2 linked regions of the Occallatibacter riparius genome follow. The protein of the gene in region 1 interacts with the protein of each later gene in a pairwise test. Links are inferred from orthologs where the notes say so. Each region holds a gene or a part of one and is shown on either strand. Other genes may lie near its edges.

Region 1 (10,699 bases):
AGCCGCGCAGCGCTGTGGTGAGGTTGTGGGCTTCATCGGAGAGTTGCTGGTTCATGGTGTTGAGGTTGGCGACCAGAGTCTTGAGTTCGGTGACGCCGACAGTGGATTCGGTCTGGACCTTTTCGACCTTCTCGCGGAATTCCTTGATTTGCGTTTGCAGCGGGGCGAGGAGGGTGTTGAGATCCTTCTGGCTGGACTCGGAGAAGGACTTGGATCTTTCGTCAAACAGTTTTCCGGCGAGCGCTTCAAAGTGATTCGCCAACTCGATGCGCGCATTCTTAATGAACTCGTCTCGCTCCTGGACCTTAGCCCGCTCATTCAGCAGTGCAGTTTCGAGCTCGCCAATACGGGCGGAGGACTTCGAGGCGGAGTCACTGGCGGCAGTTGACTGAGTATGCAGCGCATCGCGAGCGGTGATTAGATCTGCCGTGAGGCGGTCGATGGTGGACTGGCGCTCGGCGGAGAGGGATTCGAATCCGGCGCGGCGCTCGGCCAGGGTGCGGGACTGGGCGAGGTCGGCGCGCGCTAACGTGAGTTCGGAGGAGAGCTCTGCGGCGCGCTGGGCGAGCTGGGCCTTTTCGCTTTCGATGGCGGCGCGCTCGGATTTGGCGGCGAACTGGCGCAGAAGATAGCCGGCTACGATTCCGATGAGGGCGGCGAGAACGGGGATGAGAGCCTGCATGGCGATTTCCTTCTCTGTTCGCCAAATATACGCCTTTTTGTCTGTGAAATTGTGGGTCGAAACTCCGCCGGGTTTTCCTTCTGGTACGCGCCCCTCTCCAAAAGCGAGAGATCGGGGGCACCCGGAAATTGGATACTCGCGGGGCTTCCTCAGCGGTTCAGCAGCAGATTCCCTCCGGAATGACAGAAAGAAATGCAAGTGCAAAAGCGGGTCCTTCGCCTGCGGCTCAGGACGACAAGAGCAGAGAGTAGCGCGCCTTTACCGCAGCCCGGTTCGCCTTATAGACTTGGAACTTCGGGGACTTGCGCGATTTTTGCGCAGCGCCGGTTGTGCTGGGCAGCCGCTGGCCTATATTCTCGGCTGGATTGGCACAGGCGCGGACGCCCTGATCCGGGTTGAATCGCCTAAAGACTTTGAGGAGAGACACGCATGGCCGTGGAAGAGAAGGTTAAGCAGATCATTGTGGAACAGCTCCAGGTGGATGAGGCGGAAGTGACGCCCAATGCCAGCTTTCAGGAAGACCTGGGTGCGGACTCGCTCGACGTTGTCGAGCTGGTGATGCAGTTTGAAGAGGCGTTCGATCTGGAGATTCCGGACGAAGACGCGGAAAAGATCAAGACCGTCAAGGACGCAATCGAGTACATCGAGAAGCACGAAAAGACCGCGAAAGGCAAGTAGCCGGTGAATCGAAGAGTCGTTATCACCGGCCTTGGGCTGGTTTGCGGTGTAGGCAATACCGCTCTCGAAGTATGGCAGCAGTTGTTGGCGGGAGCCAGTGGTGCGGGGCCTATCCAGGCCTTTGACACCACGGGATTTCCTGTCACATTCGCCTGCGAGGTCAAGAATTTTGACCCGTTGAACTTCGTGGACAAGAAGGAAGCGCGCAAGATGGGGCGCTTCATTCATTTTGCCTTCGCCGCAACGCACGAAGCGCTGACGCAGTCGGGGCTGCAGATTACGCCCGAGATCGCGGACCGCGTGGGTGTGTTCATCGGCTCGGGGATCGGCGGTTTCGAGATCATTGAGCGTGAGCATGCCAGCCTTCTGGCGGGCGGGCCGCGGAAGATCTCGCCCTTCTTTATTCCTTCGACGATTGTGAACATGGCGGCGGGGCAGATCTCGATCCGCTATGGGGCGCAGGGGCCGATTTCAGCAACGGCCACGGCGTGTGCGACGTCGGCGAACTCGATTGGCGACTCGGTGCGGATGATTCTGCATGGCGATGCGGATGTGATGATCGCGGGCGGATCGGAAGCATCGGTGACGGCGCTGGCGGTGGGCGGGTTCGCTGCGATGCGAGCCCTCTCGACTCGCAACGACGAGCCGCAGAAGGCGAGCCGTCCTTTCGACAAGGACCGCGACGGTTTTGTCATCGGCGAGGGCGCGGGCATTCTGATTCTGGAAGAGCTCGAGTTTGCAAAGAAGCGCGGTGCGAAAATCCTGGCCGAGGTGATCGGCTACGGAATGAGCGCGGATGCGTATCACATGACCGGCATCGCTCCTGAAGGTCTGGGCGCGCAACGCAGTATGCGTGCGGCGCTGAAGGATGCGGGCATTGCGCCGGAAGAAGTGGGCTATGTGAACGCGCATGCCACGTCCACTCCGGCGGGCGACGGGAATGAGTCGCTTGCTGTCGAAAAGGTCTTCGGTGAGCACGCATTGAGCGGCAAGCTCAAGGTGAGCGCGACGAAGTCAATGACCGGGCACCTGCTGGGCGGCGCGGGCGGTCTGGAGGCCGGCATCACGATCCTGGCGCTGCAGAACCAGATGCTTCCGCCGACGATCAACCTGGAGAACGTCGATCCCGAGTGCAAGCTGGATTACGTGCCGAACCAGGCAATTCCGTACAGCTTTGATGTGGCGTTGTCGAATTCCTTCGGATTTGGCGGGATCAATGCATCGCTGATTATGCGGCGGTGGACGGAATAACGCAGGGAGTAGGCAGTAGGGAATAGGGAATAGAAAAGCGACGGCGCGCATCTTTGATGCGCGCCGTTTTTGTTCCTGAGTAGGACTCAAGAGAATGCTGCGTTCCAGCCAACGCCGATCAGGACGACGAGTATCCACCACCCGAAGGCTGCAATGTAACCAGAACTGCGTTTGACGCCGGCAACGGTGGCAGTGCCGATGCCCACCAAGATCAGAGTCCAGATGGTGACGATGTCGATGGACGTGGCGAGGCTGTAGATCGCCGGCCCGACGTCTGCCGGATTCAGAAAGGCTCCGACGTTGGTAGGCGCGAAATTCTTGATGTTGAACGACTCCGGCGCAGCCCCCGCGTAGATGACGATAATCCCCAACAGTGTCTTGAATATGGAGGGCAACATTGCGTACATCCAGACGGAGAGAACGCTGCCGAACTTCGCTCGGCCGCCGAAGCCGAAGTTGATGGTTCCCAGCATGACGCCGGAAATGACCAGACCCATAATGATGAGAAACACGGGTCCGGCGAGGAAGACTCCTTCCGTAACATAGGTGGAGATCTTCATCTGCTGTTCCCGCGCCTCAGGCGTGGCCTGCTGCATGCGCTCCTGAGCCTTGGGGCTGAGGTTGATCTGGTTTTCCATCACCTGGCGCATGCCGATCTTGCTGTTGACGGCGAAGAAGAAGACGTAGCCCAGCACTGCGTAAATCAGGAACGGCATCCACCAGCTACGGTGGCCATTCTTGATATCGGTAAAGGTCTTCGATGGCGCGGTGAAGGTGTTCGTTATGCGCGCGAGTTGAGACAGGCCGGGGGTGGATTCCGCCACCGGCTGAACGCTTGTGTCACTCATGTGTGCCTCTCAAATATCGGTTCACATACGTAGCCGTCGAGGGCGCAGAGGGAGTCTGCGTTTCGCGGGCCCGATTGGATCTTGCATTGAATACGCACTCTTACATTTTTGAGTTCAATTTCAGATGTGGAGTGCGGTCGCCGCGATTGTAACCCAATCCTGGGTGGAGGCAATCACATTCGTGTGAACGGGAGCCGGCGATTTAACGGCCGCGAGAGGCGAGCTCGGCTTCAGGGGCGGGCGAGTGCCTGTGGTGATGCGGGCCGGGCGGGGGCGGAGTCGGGACGTAAGTCTTGTAGACCGTGATGTGGAAGCAGGCCTGCTGGAACTCCTCTTCGACGTCGATTTGGCCGGCGACCTGGAGCGGCAGGAGCCAAGAGCGGACCCAGCCGAGTTCCTGGCGGCTCATTGTGCCTTTGGCGATGTCGACCGTGGCCCCGGTGAGGTGGGGGCTGACGACGTCGCCTTCAGCTGCGGCGGCGTTGCCGTTCACGAGAATGAGCTGCTTCTGGTACTCGACTGTGCGGACGGCGGAGCTGACCAGGATGGGGCGGTGGAAGCGTGCGGAATGGGCACGGGCGAACTCGGTGAGAAAGTGGGCGGTCCAGGGACGGCAGTAACGGCGATTCGTCGGCAGCTCGCTGTTGACCAGCAGCGAGGCAGAGGCGGGTAGCGGCACGAGAAGGTGCTGGGCAATGCGGCTGTTCAGGTCGTCGTTGTCGAGGATGCGCTCGAGGCCTTCGGACTCACTGATCTGGTTCTGGCGGGCGAGGGACAGGGAGGAGCCGAGAAGCGGGGGCGGCATGGGGGTCGGACGATAGCGATGTAGCGACACAGCTTCAACTGTGGGGCCGGCGGCGGTGAAGGGAGGGGAATGGCGGATTGCCGGCGAACGGTGCGCTTCCGGATTGTGGTGGGAGGGGCCGGCGGTGTGGCTGTGCGCCGCGAAATGGACAGCAGATCGGTGCGAGGAAGACACGTGGGCGGCCGAGGAGTTGTGACGTGCAGAGGTGCTCTGATGTGCAGAGGCTCGCGAACTAGCGGTCGCGGCGTGGGTACGCGGCGCGGCTGCATGCGAGTACGCCTTCGCCGGATGCGCTGAGGCTTTGGCGTGGTGAGAGGTGGCGGCCGTTCCGGCTGTAGCCGAAAATGCCGCCAACGTGAGCGCGATGAGGGGGTTCCGCAACACGCAGGAGTGTGCGGAGAAACCAGAGCAGGATCAGTGTAGGGTGTTTGGAGGCGTTCGCCGAGTATCAAGCAGGGTGCAGTTGGGTCTGATAACGGGACGGAAGGACCGGATGGGCCTGCGGGCTGGTAAGTGAGGACTTTTCCCGATATACTGATCGAAGCGCCTGAGGCGCAGGGGAATCCCTGTGTAGGGCGCGTTTCTGACGGGGTCCTCAGGGCTCCGTCGCAAAACGAGAAAAAAGATGCCCAAGTTGAAGACCCATTCGGGCGCGGCCAAGCGCTTCAAGAAGACCGGCACCGGCAAAATCAAGCGGGGCCACACGAAGACGCGGCACATCCTTTCGTCGAAGTCACCGAAGCAGAAGCGTAAGCTTGGTAAGAGCGCTCTCGTTTCTGACGGTGATCACGCGAAGGTAGCGCGCATGATCCCGTACGCCTGATCGTTGTCTCCGCCCTTGCGGGTGGGAACTTCAGGGCCTCAGTGGAGAGGCCCCCGGCAGCCGGAAGGCAGCCGAGTGATTAAGGCTTGCAGTCGCGAGTGAAGAGGTTCTGACCAGCCTCCAAGGCCGGTTCTCCTGCCTCCAGCCGCGTAAGACCACTTAACCAAACGGAGAAACACGATGCCCCGCGTAAAACGCAGCACAAAGCGGAGTGACCGCCGCAAGAAGATCCTTGAGCGCGCAAGTGGTTACTTCCTCACGAAATCGAAGCTTTATCAGGCAGCCCAGGAAGCCGTCGAGCGCGGCCTCAAGTTTGCATATAAGGGCCGCCGCGAGAAGAAGCGCCAGTTCCGTTCGCTCTGGATTGTGCGTATCTCTGCCGCAGCCAAGCTCAACGGCACCAGCTATTCGCAATTCGTCAACGGCCTGAAGAAGGCCGGCATCGAGCTGGATCGCAAGATCCTGGCCGACATCGCCGTGCAGGACGCCGCCGGCTTCACCAAGCTGGTGGAGCAGTCGAAGGCCGCGCTGGCCAAGACGGCAGCCGCCTAAGCAGACAGATTCTGAGCAGTTCCGAACGGCCTGAAGCCTTGCTTCAGGCCGTTTGCTTTTGGTGGAGCAGATCCGACCTCAGGCGTTCTCTTCAGTCGATTGTGCGGCTTTTCGCTCGATGCGAGGGTCGGGGACGAGCCAGATGATGGCGACCAGGACGTAGCCCGCCCCTGCAATCCATGCGTGCACAAAGGCCAGCGGAATGGCCGCGGCGTAAATCACGACTGAGAGCTTGCTTTTTCTATCTCGTCCGATGGATGTGGCCAGGGTCGAGCCGCGCCCATGAAGGCGGATAAGGGTTCTGGTGAGGATGAAATACGCTGCGCCTGCGAACATCAGCACGATGCCGTAGACCGCAGTCGGCCAAGATGCGAAGTGATTTTCGTCCATCCAGGACGTCGTGAACGGGATGAGTGACAGCCAGAACAGGAGGTGCAGATTGGCCCAGAGGGTAGCGCCGTTTACGTGCTGAGTGGCATGGAGCAGGTGGTGATGGTTGTTCCAGTAAATGCCGACGTAGACGAAGCTCAGCAGGTAGCTCAGCAACACGGGGAGCACAGGCGTTAATGCTGCCAGCGTAGCGTCGTGGGGCGGCCTCATTTCCAGCACCATGATGGTGATGATGACCGCGAGAACGCCGTCGCTGAAGGCTTCCATTCTTCCTTTATTCAATGATCCTCCGAGCGGGGCTTCCGCAGATCGAGATGAATGATGGCTACCCTCTCACGGATAGCATACGAGGCAAGGCATTCGGCGATTTCCGGCGTAGCGCTATCATTTGGGCGTGAACTTCCAGAGTCTTTTCGCGCACCAGGCCTGGGCGGACGCCGCTCTGCTTTCCGCCGTTCACGCGCATCCGCCGCTGCTCGAGGATGAGTGGCTGCAAAAGACGCTGCTGCACGTTGTCAGTACGCAGCGATATTTCCTCTGGCTGTTCCTGCAGCAGCCTTCCTTTGACCGTGAGAAGGAGATGCAGCCGCCCGCGTCGTTTGGCGAACTGGTTGAGCGATACCGTGCAACGCATGAAGCAGAGCTCGCGTTTGTGGAGGGCCTCGACGATGCCGGTCTCGAGCGACGATTCGAGTTGGCGTTCCTGAAGACCGAATTCACTGTAGCCGATGGGCTTACGCAGGTGGCGATGCACAGCCAGAACCATCGCGGGCAGTGCCTAAGGTATATCCGCAAACACGGCGGCCAGGCGCCTACGCTGGACTACATTCTTTGGGCGAAGGACCGGCCGGGGCCCGTGTGGCCGGAGTTTTGAGCGCGGCCCGACTGATGTGACGGTGAAACCAGCCATTACCGGCTTTTCTAAGGCATACTGGATGGCGCCGATCCCAATAATTCAGGCTAGGAGCGAACTGGATCGATACGAAGGTCAATTCAGGTGCGGGCGGAAGGCGGCGGGTTATGGCGGCGGGACGAACGACATGCGCGGTCCTCGCGATTCTGTTCTTCGGGCTGCCGTTGCTGTCCGTTGCGCCGATGACCGGGGCGCAAGCGAAAGGGGTTCGGACCAGGAACGTGCTGGTACTTTCCAGCGGTCGCGGGCGCAAATCCCTGAATCAAATGGAATCGTCGTTGCGGAGCCGTGTCCCATTTCCGGTAGATTTTTCAATCATTGATCTAGCGAATCCGCACTTCGACGAGGATTCGTTCCGTGCCAATCTAGCGAAGGCTCTCCACTCGGCCTACGGCGAAAAACCGGATCTCGTGATCGCCTGCATGGATCAGGCTCTGCGCTTCGCGACACAATACCACGACACGATATTTGCGGGTTTGCCTATCGTGTTCATGTCGGTCCCCAGCATGACGGCTGACCAGGAAAAATCGCCCGATGTCACGGGAGTGGCAGTGGTCCCCAGCACCCACGAGACTATCGATCTCGCGCTTCGCCTTCATCCGGATACGACGACACTTGCTGTCATATCGGGTAAGTCGGTGACGGGAGACTCTTTTCTTGCGGCTGTGCATTCCGAGTTGCTTCGTCATAGCAGCCGTGTGAAGGAGATTGACATTGTGGGGCCGCCAAGCGGTCAAATGCTCGAGAAGGTTGCAGCCCTGCCGCCCAGGACCGTGGTTTTGTTTCAACTATCTCCGGAAGATTCGGAACAGCCCGCTGTCACCGCATTTGATGTTCTGACCGAGGCCTCGCAACGCCTGCCGACCTACTCCTTAGAGCCTTCATTAGTTCTCGACCACGGCGGAATTGGAGGGGCAACCACCGACGCAACTCAGGATGCGGTTATGGCCGGGGAGATAGGAGCGCGTGTTCTCTCCGGTGAGGCGCCAGCCAGGATTCCCGTCGTGTATCTCTCAAAGTTCCAATTCCGCATGGATTGGCGGCAGCTTCAGAGATGGCATATTCCGGAATCGGCCTTGCCGCCGGGCAGCATTGTTCTCTACCGGCAGCCCACTCTATGGCAGCAGTACAAGGGGTACGTAATTGCCGGCATCTCGCTAATTCTGCTGGAAGCGGGGCTGATTGTTGCGCTGCTGTGGAACCGGGCGCGGCGCAGACGAAGCGAGAAGGAACTCGTCCTGCTTTATGACCGGCTCCGACTGGCAGTGGAGGCTGCGAGCTCAGTCAGTTGGGACGCGGACTACAAGCACGGCAAGAACCGGTGGCATGGGGACTTGCAAACCATGTTTGGCATCCCGGACAGCCAGCATGACGTGAACTTCGGGGACTTTCTTAAGCTCGTCCACCCAGACGATCGGGAAAGAGTTGCGGATACTCTGGCCAAGTCCAGAGAGAGCCGAAAGCCGTATGTGGCCGACTTTCGAGTTATTCGGACCGATGGGACGCTGCGCTGGGTTACGGCGCGTGGCAAGTTCTACCATGCGCCAAATGGCGAGCCGGAGCGCATGCTGGGCATCGCCACGGACACCACGGCGCGCAAGCTGGCGGAGGAAGCGCTAAGGCGGCTGAGCGGCCAACTTATCAACGCGCAGGAAGAAGAGCGCCGCCGGATTGCGCGCGAGATTCATGATGATTTTCAGCAGCGCCTGGCGGTGTTGGCGATCGAGCTGGAAAGCCTTTCGCAGGATATTGGGGAGAAGGATGCGATTGCGCTGGCCCAGTTGCGCGATCTTGCCAGGCAGGTGAATGCGCTCGGAACCGATTTGCATTCTCTGTCGCATCGTCTGCACTCGTCGACGCTGGACAGTATGGGACTCGTTCCTGCATTGAGAGGGCTCTGCGCCGAGTTCCGGAAGCATCATGACCTCGATGTGTCGCTGGTTGCGGAGAACGTGCCGCGGAAGATCCCGAACGAGGCGGCGCTGTGCCTGTTCCGCATTGCGCAGGAAGGGCTGCAGAATGCGAGGAAGCATAGCAGTGCGCGGTCAGCCGAGCTGCGTGTGCAGGGCCTGGAAGGGAAGCTCCACCTGTCGATCTCCGATGGAGGCGTCGGCTTCAATCTGGAAGAAGCCGTGCGTGAAGGCGGGATTGGAATCCGCAGCATGGAAGAGCGGGCCCGGCTCGTCAATGGGCGACTCGAGGTACGCTCGAAGCCGGGGAGCGGAACGACGATCGAGGTATGGGTGCCGGTTCCGGTGTCGGAGGAGTCGTTCCTGGAGGTCTAAAACACCCTACTGCCGCATGTTGTACATGAAGATGGCGCGGAGTTCGAGGAACGGTCCGTGGAAGTCGCGGGGCAGCGGCGGGTAGTTTGATCCGGTGAGCGCTCCCCAGGCGGCGCGGTCGAGCGCGGTGTCGCCCGAGCGGCCTTCAAGGACCATGCTGCCGTCCTGGATGCGGCCGTTGGGCAGGACCCGGAAGCGAATCTGCACCTGTCCCTGCTTGAGGATGGGCGGGTTCACTTCGTCGGGGATCAGCGGGTCCCAGGTCTTTTCGGTCTCGCGGTGCCAGCGAATGAGCCAGCTGTTGAAGTCGACACCCTGGGTGTCAGACAGGATCTGCACGCCGCCAGCACCTGCGCCGGGGTGCATGGACATTTCACCGGGGCTGGAGGGGAGCTGGGCGCCGTAGCCGGGGCTGCGAGAGGCTCCGCGCATGGCGTCTTTGAGCTGGTCGGCCGGATTCTGGGAACCGAAGGCGAAGCTGGGCCTTGCGGGCACGGCCTTGGGCTGCGGCGCCTCGACCTGTGACTGCGTCTGCTGCGCGGGCGGGATGGGTGGCGGCGCCTGCTCCTGTGGCTTGGGCTGTTCGAGCTTGGGCTGCTCGGGGGCCGGCGGTGGAGGAGCAGGAGGCTTGTTCAGCGCCTCGAGGGTCTTTCTGTCCACCTGGGGCTGAACACGTTTGGGCTCGACGGGCTTGACCTGCACCTTGGGCTGGTACTTCGAGACCAAGTCGGGCGGAAGGTCAAGATATTTCAGGTCTTTGCGCTGCTTGATGGCGTCGAACGGGTCGATGACCGGCGGCACCCTGAAGACGTACTTCGGAATCCAGGTGATGGACGAGAGCAGAAAGATATGGATGAGGACGGCCCAAAGGACGCCTTCGCGCAGGCGAGCCCAGCGGCGCTCGTCTTCGAGCTCGCTGATCATTTCGAGCAGTTCGTGGGTGTCGTAGTCGACCCAGCGGGAGGTGCTGCGGGGCTGGCGTTCGGGCTCAGGGCGAAGTGGAGGCTCTGGCGAGGGGTCCGGTTGAGGGGCGCTGAGTTGCGAAGAACCGGTGGGCTCGGTGGGCTCGTTCTCTCTGGTTGGCACTACGCTGAGGGGCATTCGTCCGGCTGGAGCAAGGCGGACGCCGGGCTCCGTTTGAGTCCTTTCATCTATTCTCTCATTCCTTTCAGTTCCGGCCAAACCAGCCCTGGAAGCTGCTCGAGAGGAGGTCCGCAGCCGTGGCGTGCAACCGAGGAGCGCGAAAGCGCGCAACGATACAATGGTCTTTCAGAATGGACGTTTGGGAAGGCTGAAAGGGAACCGGTTTGAAGCAGTTTTTTGCGCACTTGATGGCGAAGTGGAATGTGGTGATTCTGCCCGCCATCCTGAAGTTCGGGGTGTTTGGCGCGGGAGCCGTAGCCCTTTTGGATTCGTCTTCGATTCCGGTTCCGATGGATATCCTGATTGCCGGCTGGGTTTGGAAGGACCAG
Region 2 (10,909 bases), 2.7 Mb from region 1 along the record:
TCGTTCACTACGGTGGCGGATTCCGCAGTGGTAATCTTCGGCGCCGCAGGATCGCTTACATCCGCCATAAAGATCTGCTTCCAGTTGGCCGCGCCCGTCCCGGAGCGCACGTCCTGAACGTAGAGCACTTTGTCATGGAAGTCCTCGTAGAACACGCGCGGCTGAATCTGGTAGGACGCCTGCGATGCCGCCAGCGACTGTTGCATTTCGAGAATCGCCTGGTTGGCGCGGGGCGCAACCCACAGCGAGTTCACAGTGCCGAGCAGCGCGCCGGCAACGGCGACAATCGATGCCACTCGCACAAAATAGCCGATACCGAGCCCCGATGCGCGCATGGCGATGATTTCGCTGTCGGCTGCCAGGCGGCTCAGGCCCAGCAGGATCCCGACCAGCACCGACATGGGGATTGTCACCCAGAACAGGTTTGGCAGGAGGAACAGAAATACTTCGAACGCACTGCTGAAACTGGAGCTGTTGCGCACCACCATTTCCAGAATCTGCGGCAGGCGCGGCATGAATAGGATGAACGTGAATAGAGCGCAGCCGATGAGTGCGTGCGACAGGATTTCGCCGAGGATGTAGCGGGTGAGAATGCGCACGGGCTATGGCTCTGGATTCAGTTTAGCGCGTAGCCGTAGACGCCAGCGCGGTTGGCTGCCAGCGGCGCAGGCGCAGGCTGTTTGTCAGCACGCTCACGGAACTGAAAGCCATGGCGGCTGCGGCAATCCATGGGCTGAGCAGGACATGAAACGCCGGATACAGCGCGCCGGCGGCGAGCGGGATGCCGAGCACGTTGTAGCCAACCGCCCACCAGAGGTTCTGCCGCATGACGCGCAGCGTGGAGCGCGCGAGGTCAAGCGCGGCAGGAATGGCTGCCGGAGTGGCGCGCAGCAGCAGAACATCGCCTGCTTCCTGGGCAAGATCGGCACCCGAGCCCATCGCGATACCAGCGTCCGCCTGCGCTAGCGCGCCGGCATCATTGATCCCGTCGCCCACCATTCCCACTCGCAGGCCTTCCTGCTGTAGCGCCCGGACGCGGGCCAGCTTGCCGGCGGGATCCAGGGCGGCTTCGAGTTCGGTGATGCCCGCCTGATTCGCGATCGGACCAGCAGAGGCTGCTGAGTCGCCAGTGAGCATCAGTACGCGCAAGCCGCTGTGGTGCAGACCCGCAACCGCTTGCGCCCCCTCCGGTCGCAGCGCGTCGCGAGCATCGAAATAGGCGACTGGCACATTGTCCACGGCCATCCAAAGCCGCGTAACACCCGCCTCGGGAGGCGTTACGTCTTTCGGCAGCCGAACGAAGAATTCGCCGAAGAGCGCTTCATTGCCCAGCATGCAATCATGCCCGTCGACCCGCGCGGTCAGCCCCCGCCCGGGCAGAATCTGTATGTCTTCGGCAGCGGGCCAGCGCACGCCAGCCTCGCGAGCGTAGTCGAGAATTGCGTGCGCCAGGGGATGATTGGACCGCTCCTCCGCGGCAGCGGCCATCCGCAGCAGTTCAGGTTCGGGCATGCTACCGAGCGGGTGAATCGACTCAAGCACCGGCCGTCCAACCGTGAGGGTACCGGTTTTGTCGAGAACGATGGCGTTGAGATTGGAGAGCCGTTCCAGAGCTTCTCCGCCCTTGAACAGCACGCCGAGCTGCGCTCCTCGCCCCACGGCGACTGTCAACGCGGCAGGCACGGCAAGCCCCATCGCGCACGGACATGCAATGACCAGCACCGCCACAGTATTCGCCAGCGCCAGCGCGACGGAGTGCGTGGCGATCAACCAAGCGATGCAGGTGATCGCAGCCAGCGCAAGTACGACGGGAACAAAGATGGCGCTGGCGCGGTCTGCCAGGCGTTCCATCGGAGCGCGCGATCCCTGGGCCTGCTCCACCATGCGCGTGATCTGCGCGAGAACAGTGGCCTCGCCCAGCGACTCAGCCCGGCAGGTCACGGCGCCGTCGTAATTGAGCGACCCGGCAAGCACGCGTCCGCCCGGGCCGCGCTCCAGCGGAGTAGACTCACCCGTCAGCATCGACTCGTCCACCGTGGTACGGCCCTCGAGGACTGTCGCGTCGACAGGGAAGCGCTCTCCCGGCAGAACTAGAACGCTATCTCCTGGCCGGATCTCATCGAGAGGCACGACGGTCTGGACGCCATCGATGACGCGACGTGCAGTGACCGGCTTCATGCGGCTCAGTGAGTCAAGCGCCGCGAGAGCGCGTTTCTTCGCGCGCGCTTCGAGCGCTTTGCCGAGTAGGAGGAATCCGAGGATCAGCAGCACCGCGTCGTAGTAGACCTGGCCGCTGCCGGGCAAGATCGTCGCATACGCCGAATAGAAGAAGGCAACGCCGGTGCCGAGCGAAACCAGCGTGTTCATGTTGGTAGAGCGATGAAGCAGACCGCGCCAGGCGTTCACGAAGATGGGCCGACCGGCCCAGACCAGCAGAACAGCAGTGCCTACGAGCAGGGTCCAGCGCAGCGCCTGCGGCGGCACGGAGTAGAGCCAGGGCAGGGCACGCATAAGCGCCTGGTCGATCGCACCCATATCTTGGCCGAGCGGCATCGCGAGAATCATCGCGACAGCGCCGGCGACAAGCATCACCCAGGCCTTGCGTGCTGATCCCGCATCGTGATCGCGCACCGGTTCAGCGGATTCCCCGCGTGGAAGCACAGCGTCATAACCGGCCTGCCGGATGGCGGCAACCAACTTCTCCGGCGGCGCAACCTTGGGATCGAACGCCACATGAGCCCGATGCGCCATCAGGTCGACGCGCGCTTCAGACACACCTTCCGTAGAGCGCAACGCCTCTTCCACGTGGCGCTGGCATGCCGCGCACGTCATGCCGACGACCGGCAATGTGACCGACTCTGTTGTTGTCGCCGCCAAGATCAGGCCCCGGGCTGGCTTGCCGGATCGGGGTGTGCTTTGTATCCGGCCGCTGCCAGCGCTTCAATCGCGCGATCGATCGGCGGCGGATCCTGTGTCGATTCAAGCCGCGCAGCCCCCACGCGAACCTCCTTCACCTCTATACCTTCAGTCGCAGAAAGCGCCTGACCCACGCGGCGCACACATGCCCCGCAATGCATTCCATCGATATGTAATGTGAATTCCGACATACAGTCCCCGTTTCTTAGGGATGCCAAAGCGAGCAAAGGGATGCAAGGTCAGCGTCTCGCTGACACGCCTGCATTTCCCGTTCGCATTCCATATGTCTATGCTACCCTCATCGCGGAGGCGCCGACCACGTATGACAACCGCTACTGAAGCCACGCTCACGCAGACCGCACACGCATTCTTCGAGGCATGTGAAGCAGGAAAGGGCTGGGACGCCTGCAGCCCCTACTGCACGCTCAATGCGAGCTTCTCCGCGCAGGCCGAGCCGCTGCTCGACCTCAAGACTCTCGCGCAGTACGCCGACTGGATGAAAGGCATGACGGGCCTGATGCCCGACGCTCGCTACGATCTCAAGGCCTTCGCGACGGATGCCGAACGCAACACCGTTGTCGCCTATGCCGTTTTTCACGCCACGCACACCGGAGAGGGTGGGCCTGTTCCTCCCACCGGCCGCTCCACCAGCACCGACTACGTCTACGTCATGCAGTTTGAGGGCGGCAAGATCGCTCACATGACGAAGATTTGGAACGCGGGCTACGCCATGCGCGAGCTCGGCTGGGCGTAAGCCGGCTTCCCAGGCTGAGCAAACTCGAAGCGCCTTTTCGCATATCGTAGAAGTATGCTGCAACGCGAGTATCCGTTATCGCCGCTGGTGGGCGTGGGCGCCGTCATTGTGCAGGAAGGCCGAGTCCTTCTCGTCCAGCGCGGGCGGGAACCGATGAAGGGCCGATGGACCATTCCCGGCGGCCTCATCGAAATTGGCGAGTCGCTGCTCGAGGCCGTGGTCCGCGAAACCCGCGAAGAGACCGGCCTCGACATCGAACCCATCGAGCTTGTCGAACTCCTCGACCGCATTCATCGCGAAGAAGGCCGCGTTCGCTACCATTACGTCATCGCCGACTATCTGTGCCGCGTGACCGGCGGCACCCTCGCCGCCGCCGACGATGCCGCTGCGGTTCGCTGGGTAGAACGCGCCGAATGGAACAGCCACTCCGCAGTGGCCATCGATCCCATCACCGTGCGCATCATTGAAGCAGCATGGCAGCGCGCCAGGCAATTGGAAGAGGAGAACAGGTGAGACCGTCGCGAAAGGTTCAGTGGATTCTTGGCGTTCTCGTCTCCCTCATTATTGCCGCGGGCGTTGGCTTTTATCTCAGGCCAGTTGAGGTCTTCAACGAACTGCTCTATTTCCAAATGAGCATGTCAGGCTCGCACAGCCGGTGGATCACGATCAACGGCCATCGCATTCATTACTACGAGGCCGGCCCCTCCGATGCGCCGCCAGCAGTTCTGGTCCACGGGCTCGGCGGCCACGCTGAGGACTGGCGAATGCTGCAGCACTTCTTCATTGGCGCGCACCGCCACGTCTACATGATCGATCTGCCCGGCTACGGCCGCAGCGACTGGCCGCAGGACTTCTCCTATTCCATTCCCGACGAAGCCAACGCCGTCGTCGCCTTCATGGATGCACTCGGCCTCAAGCAGGTGGACCTTGCTGGCTGGTCGATGGGCGGCTGGATTGCGCAGCGGATAGCCCTCGATCACCCCGATCGCATCAAGCGCCTCATGCTCTTCGACAGCGCCGGCCTGAAGAGCCGTCCGGAGTGGAACACCGATCTCTTCGTGCCCACCTCCGCGCAGGAACTCGACGATTTGGACAAGCTCCTGATGCCAAATCCGCCTGAGGTCCCCAGATTCATCGCGCGCGATATTCTGCGCTATTCGCACGAACACAGGTGGGTCATGCGCCGCGCGCTCGATTCCATGCTGACGGGCAAGGACACGACAGATGAGCAGTTGCTGACGTTGAAGATGCCAGTTCTGATTGTGTGGGGCGGGGAAGACCACATCATGCCCGTCGCGAACGGCGAGCAGATGCACCGGCTCATTCCGCAGTCGCAGTTCGAGGTTATCCCCGGCTGCGGACATCTCGCGCCCGTCCAATGCTACAACCAGGTCGGGCCGAAGGTCACAGCGTTTCTGCAGAAATAGCGCAAAGCAAAGCCCGGATCTCGTGCAAGATCCGGGCTCATTGTTGAAGTTGTGATTGAACTACACGCCGATGACTGCGCAGAGCTCCTTCACAGCCGCCGCGCTCTTCTTCAGCGCCGCATCTTCCTCAGGAGTGAGCTTGATCTCAATGATCTTCTCCAGACCCGCCGCGCCCAGCTTGCACGGAACGCCGATGTAGTAGCCCTCGATGCCGTATTCGCCCTGCAGATACGCCGCGCAGGGAAGGATCTTCTTTTTGTCCTTGAGAATCGCCTCAACCATCTCCACCGTCGCCGCGCTGGGAGCGTAATAGGCGCTGCCGGTCTTCAGGTACTTCACGATCTCCGCACCACCGTCGCGCGTGCGCTGGATCAACTGCTCCAGGCGCGCGGGCTCAATCAGCTCGGTGAGCGGGATACCTGCAACCGTTGAGTAGCGTGCCAGCGGAACCATCGTGTCGCCGTGGCCGCCGAGCACGAACGCCGTAACGTTCTCCACGCTCACGTTCAGCTCTTCTGCGATAAACGTGCGGAACCGCGCCGAATCCAGAACGCCTGCCATGCCAATCACGCGCTCGCGGTTGAATCCAGCCTGGCGGAACGCGGCCTGCGCCATCGCATCCAGCGGATTCGAAACGATAATCAGGATCGCCTCAGGCGACTGCGCAACCACCTTCGCAACCACGTCGGACATGATCTTGAAGTTGGTGTGTAGCAGGTCGTCGCGGCTCATGCCCGGCTTACGCGGAATGCCGGCAGTGATGATCACAATGTCGGAGTTCGCTGTCGCGGCGTAATCATTCGAGCCCACCACATGCACATCGCGCTTCTCAATCGGCATGGCCTCGAGCAGGTCGAGCGCCTTGCCCTGCGGCACGCCGTCCACCACATCAATCAACACAACATCGGCCAGCTCTTTCGAAGCGATCCAGTGGGCCGCAGTGGCGCCCACGTTGCCGGCGCCGACAATAGAAACCTTCTTACGCATGATTTTCTCCCTTAGCTGCTAGCTTCTAGCTGCTAGCTCCTGGCTGTGTCGTGCGAACCGGCTGTCCGTCATTTCATGAAATGAGCTAGAAGCTAGTGGCTAGGAGCTAGAGGCTGCCTTTTACATGTTTCCAATGATCCGCGTAGCGAACTCGCTGGTGCCCACCTTCGTGGCGCCCGCGGTCTGCCGCTCGAAATCATAAGTGACAAACTTCTGCTGGATCGTCTTCTCCATCGCGTTCTCAATCATCTTGGCTGCTTCCTTCCAGCCGATGAAGTCGAGCAGCATCACACCGGAGAGGATCACCGACCCTGGATTGATGACGTCCTTATCCGCATACTTCGGCGCCGTTCCGTGCGTAGCCTCGAAGACCGCGTAGCCATCGCCGATGTTCGCGCCCGGAGCTATCCCGAGCCCGCCCACCTGCGCAGCGGCTGCGTCCGAGATGTAGTCGCCATTAAGGTTCGACGTGGCCAGGATCGAGTAGTCGGACGGGCGAATGATGATCTGCTGGAAGATCGAGTCGGCGATGCGATCGTTCACCAGGATCTTCTGCTTCCATGCGCCGTTGCCATGCGTCTTGCCAATGGAGTCGAGCGTCTGCTTGATCTCCGCGTAAAGCGCATCGCGGAAGGCCTGGTTTCCGAACTCGAGGCCCGGCTCGATCAGTGCCGCATTCTCTTCGATGGTGATGTTCGGGTTGGCGTCCACGTTGCCGAGAATCCAGCTCTCGCGTTCGGTCACGCAGTGCTCGCGGAACTCCTCTGTAGCGACCTCGTAGCCCCACTCGCGGAAGGCACCCTCGGTGAACTTCTGAATGTTGCCCTTGTGCACCAGGGTCACGGTCTTGCGGCCGCTCTCGAGCGCGTGCTTGATGGCATAGCGCACCAGGCGCTTCGTGCCGAAGATCGAAATCGGTTTGATGCCAACGCCTGAATCCTCGCGGATGCGCTTCTTGGTGTTGCCCAGCATCTCGGTGTTCAGGAAGCTGATGAGCTTGGCCGCATCCGGCGTGCCCTGCTTGAACTCGACGCCCGAATACACGTCCTCAGTGTTCTCGCGGAAGATGACGATGTCGACCTTCTCAGGATGCTTCACGGGGCTCGGCACGCCCTGGTAGTAGCGCACCGGGCGCACGCAGGAGTAGAGGTCCAGGATCTGGCGCAGCGCCACGTTTAGCGAGCGGATGCCACCGCCCACCGGCGTCGTCAGCGGTCCCTTGATGGAAACGCGCAGGTCGCGCGCCGCATTCACGCTGTCGTCGGGCAGCCAGTTGTTGAACTGGCGATAGGCCTTCTCGCCGGCGTAAATCTCGAACCACTTGATGCTGCGCTTGCCGCCGTAGGCCTTTTCCACGGCTGCGTCGAACACGCGCTGCGAAGCCTTCCAGATGTCGCGGCCCGTGCCGTCGCCTTCAATGAAAGGAATGATGGGATTGTCAGGGATAGTGAACTGGCCGTTCGCGTACTGGATGGGCTGCCCGTCTTTGGGGAGTTCGAGCCCGTTATAGGTGCTTTGCATGTTGTCGGTGGATTCCTTCCGTGGGTTCAAAGGGAAGGCTAACACCTCAAATTTAGGAGTGACAAATTGGGCTTCCGCCTTTGCGGTCGCAAATATCGGGTGCCCCGTCCAAGCTCTGCTTGGGCGGGAGAGTTGTGCCCAGGGGGAATGACTCGGCTTTATCGCGCCTGCGCCTGACCCGCCAAATTATCTCCATCAAACTTTGGAATCCCGAAATGCCCGCGCAGATGCAGCAGATCTATCGGGCTCAAATCTCCGGCCACAGTCACCAGCGTCACCGACTTGGGCGTCTCCGCCAGCACCACCGCGCCGCGCACATTCACGCCATCCATCACCACCCACACATCGGTATTGCCGTTGTGCACAGGACCGCCGTGGCTGGTGCTGGTCACCACGTGCTTCCAGCCGCGCAGATGGTATGCTTCGCGAATCGAAGTGACGGCATTTTCGTCGGGCACGCCCATATCGCCAAACTTCAGCATGTGCACGCTCAGGCCATCAAGGTGACCAATCGCCTGTTTTGTGGGCTCGTCATCCCCGGCCAGCGCTCCCCCTGCGGCGTGCAGCATGTTGCGGTCGAGCGTGAAGCTGTTCTTCACCGCGGCCTGCTGGGCCAGAAACCCAAGCGCCGGCGGAGTCCAGTCAAGCACCACCGGATTCTCACTTTGTACAGCGGATGGCGGAGGGCCCTGGGACCAGGCGGTGAGTGAGAAAGCGACGACGGCTGCGCAGGCGAGGATCCGGTACTTCATATAGACCTGAAACGCTCGCTGCATTCAAATGTTGCGCAGTTTCGCCAATCAAAATTCGACGGTCGCCCGTCACCGCAGGGAGGCCCAGCGGCCAGAATCGGCTCACATTGTGAACGGGAGGATAAATTCGGCGCCGCTGCGGTCCTGTTGCCGGTCTGGATGCGATACACTCAATCGGGAATCTCTCGCAAGAAACGTCATTTTTCGCCTCATGGAGGGTACATAGAAATTGGGAAAGAGCATGGTCCCAAAGAAGTTGTTTTTCACCAAGGGCGTGGGCAAACACAAGGAGCGGTTGACCTCCTTTGAGCTCGCCCTCAGGGATGCGGGCATCGCTAGCCAGAACTTGGTGCGCGTCAGCTCCATCTTTCCGCCGCGCTGCAAAATCATCACGCGCAAGGAAGGCCAGTCTCTTCTCAACCATGGCGAAGTTGTGTTCGCGGTCATCGCGGAGAACTCCACCCGCGAGGCCCACCGTCTCTGCGTGTCGAGCATCGGCGTTGCCATTCCCGCCGACAAGGATACCTACGGCTACCTGAGCGAGCACCACAGCTTCGGCGAGACCGAGGACCAGGCCGGCGAATACGCCGAAGAGCTGGCGGCTGAAATGCTCGCCACCACGCTCGACGTCGACTTCGATCCCGACAAGAGCTGGGACGAGAAGAAGGAGATCTACCGCATCTCCAACAAAATCGTTCGCACCAGCAACATCACGCAGTCGGCCGTGGGCGACAAGCGCGGTCTGTGGACCACTACCATCGCCGCCGCGGTGCTGATCCTCGACGAAGACTAATTCCGCTTCAGGCGGACCAGGCAACGGGCCAATTCCGCCGCAGCGGAGTTGGCCCGAACCGTGTTTAGACCGAAGAACCGAAGGGGCTCAATGGCGAACTCACGCAAATACAAAATCGGCCTGGTGCAGATGAGCATGGGCCCCGATCCGGAAGCGAACCTGGCCACTGCCATTCGCCACGTGCGCGATGCCGCAAAGCGCGGCGCGCAGATCGTGTGTCTGCCGGAGTTGTTCCGCGCGCAGTATTTCTGCCAGCGTGAAGACCTGCGGCTCTTCGATCTCGCCGAGCCGATTCCCGGCCCTTCGACGCAGGCCCTGGGCGAAGTCGCCCGTGAAGAACGCATCTCCATCGTCGCTTCGCTGTTCGAGCGCCGCGCCCCCGGCCTCTATCACAACACCGCCGTGACTCTCGACGCCGAAGGCAAGATCGCCAGCGTGTATCGCAAGATGCACATACCTGACGATCCGCTCTATTACGAGAAGTACTACTTCACGCCCGGCGACCTGGGCTTCCGCGCCGTGGACACGCCGCAGGGCCGCATCGGCACGCTCGTCTGCTGGGACCAGTGGTACCCAGAAGGCGCGCGACTCACAGCCATGCAGGGGGCTGAGGTGCTCTTTTATCCCACGGCCATCGGCTGGCACCCGGCGGAGAAGGAAGAATTCGGCACGGCGCAATATGAAGCCTGGCAGACCATTCAGCGCGCCCATGCCATCGCCAACGGCGTCTACGTTGCAGCGGTAAATCGCGTAGGCCACGAGACCGGCGATGTGCTGGGCAATCGCGTCGAAGGCCCTGGCCTCGAGTTCTGGGGCGGCAGCTTCCTTGCCGATCCATTTGGCCGCATCATCGCCAAGGCGTCACATATGGATGAAGAGATCCTGATTGGCGAAATCGACGTAGCGCTGATGGAGGAAACCCGCCGCAACTGGCCCTTCCTCCGCGACCGCCGTATCGACGCATACGCGCCCATCACCGCGCGCTTCCTCGATCCTCTCTAGATTTGTCATCCTGAGCGAAGCGTAGCGCAGTCGAAGGACCTGCTTTTCGGATCTTAAGTTCCGCCACCAACCCCTCCGTGCCCCATCCTTTCCGCGCCTTTGCGGAAAGGGTGGGAGAGCACTAACCTGAACCAATCAGGAATCCATGAACGAAACCCCAGACCAACTCGGTTACCGCATGCCCGCCGAATGGGAGCGCCACGACGCCACCTGGCTCGCCTGGCCCCACAACCCTGAAGACTGGCCCGGCAAATTCCAGCCCATCCCCTGGGTCTACGCGGAAATCGTCCGCCTGCTCTCCTACCGCGAGACGGTCTACATCGCCGTGCAAAACGCCGCTGAGCAGCGCCGCGCCGAGAACATCCTGACACGCGCACACGCCAACTGCGCCAACGTCGAGTTCCACCAATGGATGACCGACCGCGTGTGGACCCGCGACTCCGGCCCCATCTTCGTGCGCAACGCCGAAGGCCACGTCGCCGTCACCAACTGGAAGTTCAACGCCTGGGCCAAGTATGATGACTGGCACAACGACGATCAGCTCCCCAACCGCGTCGCAGCCCTGCTCGCCCTGCGCCAGTGGGAACCCATAATCGAGGTGAACGGCGAGCGCCGCAAAGTCGTCCTCGAAGGCGGCTCCATCGACACCAACGGGCAGGGAATTCTCCTCACCACGGAAGAGTGCCTCCTGAGCGAAGTGCAGCAGCGCAACCCAGGCGTGAGCCGCGAGCAGCTTGAAGGCGTGCTGCACGACTAT

What was found.
Region 2: the proteins of MOP44_RS11010 (region 1) and MOP44_RS22040 interact in binary tests that used the Escherichia coli proteins (3 or more experiments, as listed by UniProt). The link is inferred for Occallatibacter riparius from one-to-one orthologs.

The regions. Positions count from the first base shown.
Region 1 is NZ_CP093313.1:2,721,962-2,732,660, forward strand. The notes cover bases 1-2,735. They hold MOP44_RS11010 (acyl carrier protein), read left to right. Parts: upstream 1-1,111; coding sequence 1,112-1,360; downstream 1,361-2,735. Other genes in these bases: rmuC (DNA recombination protein RmuC), read right to left, coding at 1-682; fabF (beta-ketoacyl-ACP synthase II), read left to right, coding at 1,364-2,611; MOP44_RS11020 (Yip1 family protein), read right to left, coding at 2,698-2,735. Outside these bases: more of MOP44_RS11020, read right to left, coding at 2,736-3,459; MOP44_RS11025 (DUF5715 family protein), read right to left, coding at 3,662-4,648; rpmI (50S ribosomal protein L35), read left to right, coding at 4,890-5,087; rplT (50S ribosomal protein L20), read left to right, coding at 5,268-5,639; MOP44_RS11040 (TMEM175 family protein), read right to left, coding at 5,718-6,296; MOP44_RS11045 (DinB family protein), read left to right, coding at 6,424-6,903; MOP44_RS11050 (PAS domain-containing protein), read left to right, coding at 7,050-9,227; MOP44_RS11055 (TonB C-terminal domain-containing protein), read right to left, coding at 9,234-10,313; MOP44_RS11060 (YqaA family protein), read left to right, coding at 10,535-10,699. UniProt on the Escherichia coli protein: Carrier of the growing fatty acid chain in fatty acid biosynthesis.
Region 2 is NZ_CP093313.1:5,381,706-5,392,614, reverse strand. Bases 3,194-6,138 are described here. They hold MOP44_RS22040 (alpha/beta fold hydrolase), read left to right. Parts: upstream 3,194-4,179; coding sequence 4,180-5,097; downstream 5,098-6,138. Other genes in these bases: mdh (malate dehydrogenase), read right to left, coding at 5,158-6,084; MOP44_RS22045 (NUDIX hydrolase), read left to right, coding at 3,725-4,183; MOP44_RS22050 (ester cyclase), read left to right, coding at 3,239-3,670. Outside these bases: LPS export ABC transporter permease LptF, read right to left, coding at 1-599; MOP44_RS22060 (heavy metal translocating P-type ATPase), read right to left, coding at 622-2,877; MOP44_RS22055 (heavy-metal-associated domain-containing protein), read right to left, coding at 2,880-3,107; MOP44_RS22030 (NADP-dependent isocitrate dehydrogenase), read right to left, coding at 6,205-7,605; MOP44_RS22025 (hypothetical protein), read right to left, coding at 7,764-8,381; MOP44_RS22020 (pyruvoyl-dependent arginine decarboxylase), read left to right, coding at 8,599-9,150; MOP44_RS22015 (carbon-nitrogen hydrolase), read left to right, coding at 9,241-10,152; MOP44_RS22010 (agmatine deiminase family protein), read left to right, coding at 10,298-10,909. UniProt on the Escherichia coli protein: The physiological role of BioH is to remove the methyl group introduced by BioC when the pimeloyl moiety is complete. It allows to synthesize pimeloyl-ACP via the fatty acid synthetic pathway through the hydrolysis of the ester bonds of pimeloyl-ACP esters.